Regions from separate parts of the Stenotrophomonas sp. S41 genome, predicted to be linked through region 1. Evidence: predicted binding sites of a transcription regulator. Region 1 holds the regulator's gene; the other holds the start of a gene.
The links. The regulator FliA, encoded in region 1, starts transcription of late flagellar genes. The targets are predictions, from matches to a motif close to TAAAGTTTNNCNNNCNNNGGCCGATAA.
Positions count from the first base shown of each region.

Region 2: the regulator FliA is predicted to act here: its motif matches at 1,107-1,133, upstream of IAE56_RS13140 (methyl-accepting chemotaxis protein).

Region 1 covers NZ_JACVTV010000017.1:16,006-19,472, forward strand. Annotated here, with positions in the region: gene IAE56_RS05940 (chemotaxis protein CheA) at 1-120, opposite strand, end outside; gene IAE56_RS05945 (protein phosphatase CheZ) at 123-728, opposite strand; gene cheY (chemotaxis response regulator CheY) at 728-1,120, opposite strand; gene IAE56_RS05955 (RNA polymerase sigma factor FliA) at 1,178-1,921, opposite strand; gene IAE56_RS05960 (MinD/ParA family protein) at 1,918-2,805, opposite strand; gene flhF (flagellar biosynthesis protein FlhF) at 2,792-3,467, opposite strand, start outside.
Region 2 covers NZ_JACVTV010000059.1:7,379-10,845, forward strand. Annotated here, with positions in the region: gene IAE56_RS13140 (methyl-accepting chemotaxis protein) at 1-983, opposite strand, end outside; gene IAE56_RS13145 (NAD(P)-dependent oxidoreductase) at 1,253-2,131, opposite strand; gene IAE56_RS13150 (KGG domain-containing protein) at 2,365-2,679, shown strand; gene IAE56_RS13155 (PA2169 family four-helix-bundle protein) at 2,770-3,222, opposite strand; gene IAE56_RS13160 (hypothetical protein) at 3,417-3,467, opposite strand, start outside.

The DNA.
Region 1 (3,467 bases):
GAGCTGGTCGTTGTCCTGCGGTGCCTGTTCCAGCGACACCAGCTGTTCGCCCAGGCGATCCAGGATTTCCTGGGCCTCGATGATGAAATCGGCAGTGATGTCGTCGGCAACCGCGCTCATGCTTACAGCCCCAGGTCCGACAGCAGGTCGTCGGCGTCGTTCTGCGAGACCGCGTGGCGGTCCAGTCCCTTCAGTGCCGGCCCGGCAAGTTCCGGGTCGGTGCGATGCTGTTCCGGCGGCAGGCCGAGTGCGCCGAAGCCTTCGTGCACGCGGCGGACGATGCCGACCACGCGACGGATGATCTGCCCGGTCAGGTCCTGGTAGCTCTGGGTCAGGGCGATCTCGGTCAGGTTGTGGCGGATGCGCTCAAGCTGCTCATCCTGGCCCGGCTGCAGGCCATCGGCACGCAGCTGTTCGGTCAGGGCGCGGCATTCCTCGGCCAGGTCCAGGGTGCGGTGGGTGGCCTGTTCGGTCATCGCCACCACGTGGTCCAGGCGTGCGCAGGCATCGTCCAGCTCGCCGGCCTCGTCGGGCACGGTCGGCAGTTCGCCCAGGGCCTGGCCCAGCTCGCGGGCCAGCCGCGAAAGGCCGCTCATCATCGGCTGGGTACGCGCGGCCACGAGGCTGTCGATGCGCTGGCGCCAGGCGGTCTCGTCACCCGACTCCAATGCATCCAGGGCCTCCTGCAGGCGCAGGGCGAGGGCGCTTCTGTCGACCTGGGCGTCCATCAGGCGCTCGCTGCCAGGCGTTCGAAGATCTTGCCGAGCTTCTCTTCCAGGGTCTGCGCGGTGAACGGCTTGATGATGTAGCCGTTGACGCCGCTCTGGGCCGCTTCGATGATCTGCTCGCGCTTGGCTTCGGCGGTCACCATCAGCACCGGCAACGTCTTCAGCTTGGCATCGGCGCGGATCGCCTTGAGCAGCTCGATGCCGGTCATCACCGGCATGTTCCAGTCGGTGACCACGAAATCGAACGGCTGGCTCTGCAGCAACGACAGCGCGGCATGCCCGTCCTCGGCTTCGGCGGTGTTGGTGAAGCCCAGATCGCCCAGCAGGTTCTTGACGATGCGACGCATGGTCGAGAAGTCGTCGACGATCAGGATGCGCATGTTCTTGTTCAAAGCAGAGTTCCTTTGTTGTTCACTGCGGGCGGCCGGGGGCAGCCGCCTCGCGCATGTTCATTCTTCGAGGCCGGCGTCGGCCGCCTCGAAAACCTTCAGCCGGCCGCGCAGGCGCAGCACGGCCTGGCCGTGGATCTGGCAGACCCGCGATTCGCTCACGCCGAGCACCGCGCCGATCTCCTTCAGGTTCAGCTCCTGCTCGTAGTAGAGCGAGAGCACCAGCTGTTCGCGCTCGGGCAGGTGGCCGATGGCCTTGCCCAGCTCGCGGCCGAACTCGCCGCGCTCCAGCACCTGCTGCGGGGTCGGGCCGCCCTGGGCAACCGTGTCCAGCTCGCCCTGGTCCTCGATGCGCGATTCCAGGCTCAGCACCTGGCCACGCGAGGCGTCTTCCATCAGGCGCAGGTACTCGGGCAGGGGCATGTCCATCGCCGCGGCCACCTCGGTGGCGCTGGCGGCGCGGCCGCTGCTCTGCTCCAGTCGGCGGATGGTGGCGGCCGCGTCGCGGGCACGGCGGTGCACCGAGCGCGGTACCCAGTCACCACGGCGGATCTCGTCGATCATCGAGCCGCGGATGCGGATCGAGGCGTAGGTCTCGAACGACGCGCCCTGGTCGGCGTCATAGCTGCGCGAGGCTTCGATCAGGCCCATCATGCCGGCCTGGATCAGGTCGTCCACCTCGACGCTGGCCGGCAGGCGTGCCGCCAGGTGGTGGGCGATGCGCCGCACCAGGTCGGAATGCTGGGCGATGACATCGGTCGCGCTGGCGCGCTGGACTTCCTTGTACTGGGCTGCACCTTTCATACGGTCACCCCACGCTGCTTGAGGATGCGTTCGAGGAAGAACTCGACGCCGCCACGCGGTTCGGTCGGCGCCTGCCAGCGGGCGGTGCGGCGGGCGATCTCGGTGATCGCCAGCGCGGCCGGGCTGGACGGGTAGGCCTTGACCACCGGCTGCTGGCGCTGCACCGACAGGCGCAGCCAGTCATCCTGCGGCACGCAGCCCAGGTAGTTCAGCGAGACATCGGCGAGGAACTTCTCGCAGACGCGGGTCAGCTTTTCGTACAGCACGCGGCCCTCGTTGGGGTCGCGCACCATGTTGGCCACCACCTGGATGCGGTCCACGCCACGTTCGCGCGAGAGCACCTTGATCAGCGCGTAGGCGTCGGTGATCGAGGCCGGCTCATCGCAGACCACCACCACGGTGTCCTGCGCGGCCTGGCAGAAGGTCAGCACGCCATCGGTGATGCCGGCGGCGGTGTCCACCACCATGATGTCCAGCTCGCGTTCCAGTTCGGAAAACACGTTGACCAGGCCGACATGCTCGGCCGGGGCCAGTTCGGCCATGTGCCGGCGGCCCGAGGCGGCCGGGACCACCAGCACCCCGTTGGGGCCCTCGATGATCACGTCCTCCAGGCTGCAGCGGCCGGCCACCAGGTCGGCCAGGGTGAACTTCGGGTTCAGGCCGAGGATGACGTCGATGTTGGCCAGGCCCAGGTCGGCGTCCAGCAGCAGGGTGCGTTTGCCCATGCCCGCCAGCGCCACGGCCAGGTTGGCCGACACGTTGGTCTTGCCCACGCCGCCCTTGCCGCCGGTCACCGCGATGGTGCGGACAGGGCCAAGCGGCTCGCTGCGGGTGGCCGACAGCGGGAAGGTATTGGTCAGCTTGGCGTACTCACGCGACGGCATGGTTCAACTCCGGGTTGCAGGGCATATCGGCCGCTCGGCGCAAATCTTCAAGGCGAAGTACAAGATTGGCTGCACTGGCCCGGTGCAGGTCCTCCGGGACGTCCTGGCCATCGGTCACCCAGGTGATCGGCAGGGCGTGGTCGACCGCCACCGACAGGGCGTTGCCGAAGCGGCCGGTCTCGTCCAGCTTGCTCAGCACCAGGCCCTGCAGGTTCGCCGCGCCGAAGCGGCGGACGACCTCGTCCATGTCGCCGAAGCTGGTGTTGGCCGGCAGCACCAGCAGGGTGCGCACCTGGCGTGCGGCGCGCAGCCACTGCAGCTGGGCGGCCAGGGCACGATCGCGCGGGCCGAGGCCGGCGGTGTCGATCAGCACCAGCTTGTAGTCCTGCAGGCGCTCCAGCAGCTGGTCCAGGTCGGTGCCGCTGTTGGCCTCGTGGACGGCGATGCCGAGCTGGCGGCCGTAGCCGTACAGCTGCTCGCGGGCGCCGACGCGCATCGTGTCGGTGGTCACCAGGGCGACGTCACGCGGGGCATGCTTCTCGGCGAAGCGCGAGGCGAGCTTGGCGATGGTGGTGGTCTTGCCGGCACCGGTCGGGCCGACCAGGGCGATCACGCCGCCTTCTTCCAGCGGGTCGACCGGGGCGATCGGCAGCTTGCGCGAG
Region 2 (3,467 bases), on a different contig from region 1:
GTCAGCCACAGCAGCTGGCGGGCTTCGGCGACGATCACCGCGTGCGGCACCACCACGCCCAGCGCGAAGTGCTGCGGAGCATCGCCGACCTGCATCGGCACGTACAGGCGCACGTTGCCTTCGGCATCCGGCTCGAACGCCTCGAAGGTCTTGCCCTCGGCAATCTGCGCCAGCATCTGCTGGGTTTCCGCATCGGTACGCGGCTTGCCGATCTCGGCGGCATTGGCCGCCGCCAGCACCACGCCCTTGGGCGAGAGCAGTTCGACCCGGCCGGCCCCCATCGGGGTCAGCGTGGCCAGGTGCTTCTGCAGAGCCGCCAGCGAGAAATCGACGGTGAACACGCCGAGGAAGGTGCCGTTCTCCACGATAGGCGTGCTCAGCGTGCTCATCAGCACCTGCTGGCCGCCGATGGCATAGGCATACGGCTCGCTGACCTTGGGCAGCTTGTCGCGGCTCGGGCCCATGTACCAGTCACCGGAGCCATCCGGCAGGTCGGTGTAGGCGGTCATCGGCGACTGCTGGGGCTTGCCGCCCTCCCAGGCCCAGTAGCTCATGAAGCGACCGGTGGCATCGTGCGCTTCGGTATTCACGAAGTCTGCATCCTTGCCGTCGAAAGCGTTCGCTTCCCACATGGTGCTCTTGCCCACCCATTCCGGGTGCGCCTGCAGCTGCTGGCCAACGACCGCGGCCAGTGCGGCGCGGTCCGGGGCATCGCCGCGGGCACGCTGGGCCAGCACGGTTTCCACCATCGCATCGTTGCTGGCGAAGGCCGTGCCCAGATCGGCAGACACCTTGCGCGCTTCGGCGACGGCTTCACTGGCCATGGTCTGGCGCGAGGCATTGACCAGGCTGGCACTGGCCTGGCGGTAGATGAGGAAAGCGGTGATGCCGAAGCAGAGCAGCGCGATCGAAGCAGTGCCCAGCATCAGCTTGTGGGCGATGCTGCCCGGGCGACGGGCAGCGGCAGAGCGGGAAGAAGGCATGGACAGGTCCGCAAGCAGTTCAGGACAACCGGCACCGGAACGGCACCGCGCAGATGCGCGATCCCTCGCGCCGCCGCCTGCCAGCTGCGGATCGAAACCCACGGTGGCAAGGCACGCACCGGGTTAGCGGCCGCAGGGGGGACGGATTGAGAAAAACCGCCTGCTCGAACCTGAACGCGCTCAGCCGTAGAGTCGAGCTTGCTCGATGTTCCGGCGCGTAGAGTCGAGCTTGCTCGACTGATCCACAGTGCAGTCGAGCAAGCTCGACTCTACAAAAGCGGCTGCATGCGCGGCAGTACTTCGATGCTGCCTGCGGCGTACTGCTGCAGCACGCCCTCCGGGCCGAAGCGCGGTTGCCAGCCCAGCGCCTGGCGCAGCCGGCTGCTGTCGTAGACACGGTCGATGCTGTGCGGCAGCGGCCAGCCCCGGCGGTCGAACTCGGCGAGCAGCTGCGGTACCCGGCGGGCCAGCACCTGGCGCGGGTTGGCGGCCAGCTCCAGGCAGTCACTGCGCTGGAACGGACTGGCCGCGCAGGCGATGTAGCGCTGGAACGGCTCACCCTCATCCACCAGCAGCGCCGCGTGGGCACTGGCCACGTCGCGCGCATCGATGCCACGGTGCAGACGGAACATGGCCATGCGTTCGGGTGGCTCGGGGAAGCAGCGCGCCATGCGCAGCACGCGCACCTCGAAGCCCTGCCCCGCCGCCTGCTCGGCCAGTGCTTCGGCCTGCAGCTTGGTGCGGTGGTAGATGGTGCGTGGCAGCGGTTCGGTCGTTTCGTCTATCCAGCGGCAGCCACCGGCCACTACCGCATGGCCGTACAGCGCCGTGGTGCTGGTCAGCACGAAGCGGCGCGCGCCGGCCTGCCGGGCCAGCTGCAGCAGCTGGCCGGTGGCATCGACGTTGATCTGCTCGAACACCGGATCAGGGACCAGGCCGACGTGCGGCGCGTGCAGGGCTGCGGTGTGGATCACCGCGTCCACACCCCGCACGGCGCGCTCCAGCGCCTGGCGGTCGGTGACATCGGCAATGATGCGGGTGGTGTTGAAGGGCATGCGATCCAACCCCACCACGTCGTGCTCGGCGGCCAGCGCACCGAAGATCGCGCGCCCGATCCGCCCGGAACTTCCGGTCAACAGGATCTTCATTGAATCCATTCGCTCGACAGCGCCCGGGAGCTACCGGGATCCCTCGATTCTAGGCGCGCGCGCGGGCACGGCAACAGCCTGTTCACCTGCGTGACGCGGTAGCGAAGCGTCAAGCGCGTGCATGGCCAGCGTGAAAGCGGCGCCGCGAACATGCACCTGCCATTACCGTGGGCTGTGCAGCATGGGACCGGTCGTCGAAGCTGGCGGCGTCCCTACCGCACAGGAGACACAGCATGGCCAACGCACCCCACGGCACACAGAATCGCGGCTTCGCCTCGATGGATGAAGACAAGCAGCGCGCCATCGCCGCCAAGGGCGGCCGCGCGGCCCACGCATCGGGCAACGCGCATGAATTCAATTCCGCCGAAGCACGCGTCGCCGGCCGCAAGGGCGGCGAAGCGATCAGCCGTAACCGCCAGCACATGGCGGCGATCGGCCGCGAGGGCGGGCATGCGCGGCATGCCAATGCGCAGCGCCAGCAGCAACAGATGCAGGAAGAACCGAAGGCACCGGCTGCACCGGCGTCGCCGTATCCACAGCAGGGCTGATACCCAGCAGTGCTCCGTGAGACGAAATGCAAAGGGCCCCGTCGATGACGGGGCCCTGCTTTGCAGTAATCGCTCAGCCGAAGCCGAGGATCAGGCTGCCTTCATCGCATGCTTGCGGTCGCGCATCACGCGGTGGCAGTCCTGCACTTCCGGCAGCCACGCGGTCACTTCCTGGCGCACGGCCGGCGGCAGCTCGTTGTCGTTTAGCACGTCCTTGAACGCGGCCAGCAGGCGGTCTTCGGACTCTTCCAGCTCGGCCACGTAGCCATAGTTGGTGTCACCGAACGCGGCGCGCACCTTGCCGTAGAACTGCTGCATCGAGCCGACCATGGTGCCGTGCTCGGCCGGCTTGCCGCCGGTGGCGACGACGGCGCTGCTCAGCGAAGAAACGATGCGCGCCTTGACGCCGGCAATGCGCACGAACAGCGCGGACAGCTCGGTGTCCTTCACCTTGGTGGCGGCTTCTTCGTAGAACGACTTGCCGTCGCGGGCGATCTCGATCAGGTCGTTGAGGCGATGTTCGATGGTGGACTGGGTGCTCATGGTGTTTCTCCTTGATCGGGTCTGCGGGATGAGGGCAGCGGTGTGTCCGTTGCCTGCAGGACCAGAGTGGAGAAGCGCGCGTGCTTCGCGGGTGAGTACCGTTTGATGCGGAAATCACGGCCTCGAACGGCAACTGACTGTTCACACTGTCTTGCATGTGATTCACGCCGAGAGAACGTTTCCGCACGTGCTCATCAGTCAGGCGGTGCGCCATGCGCTGACGCGAATTTCGACAGCGAAGACGA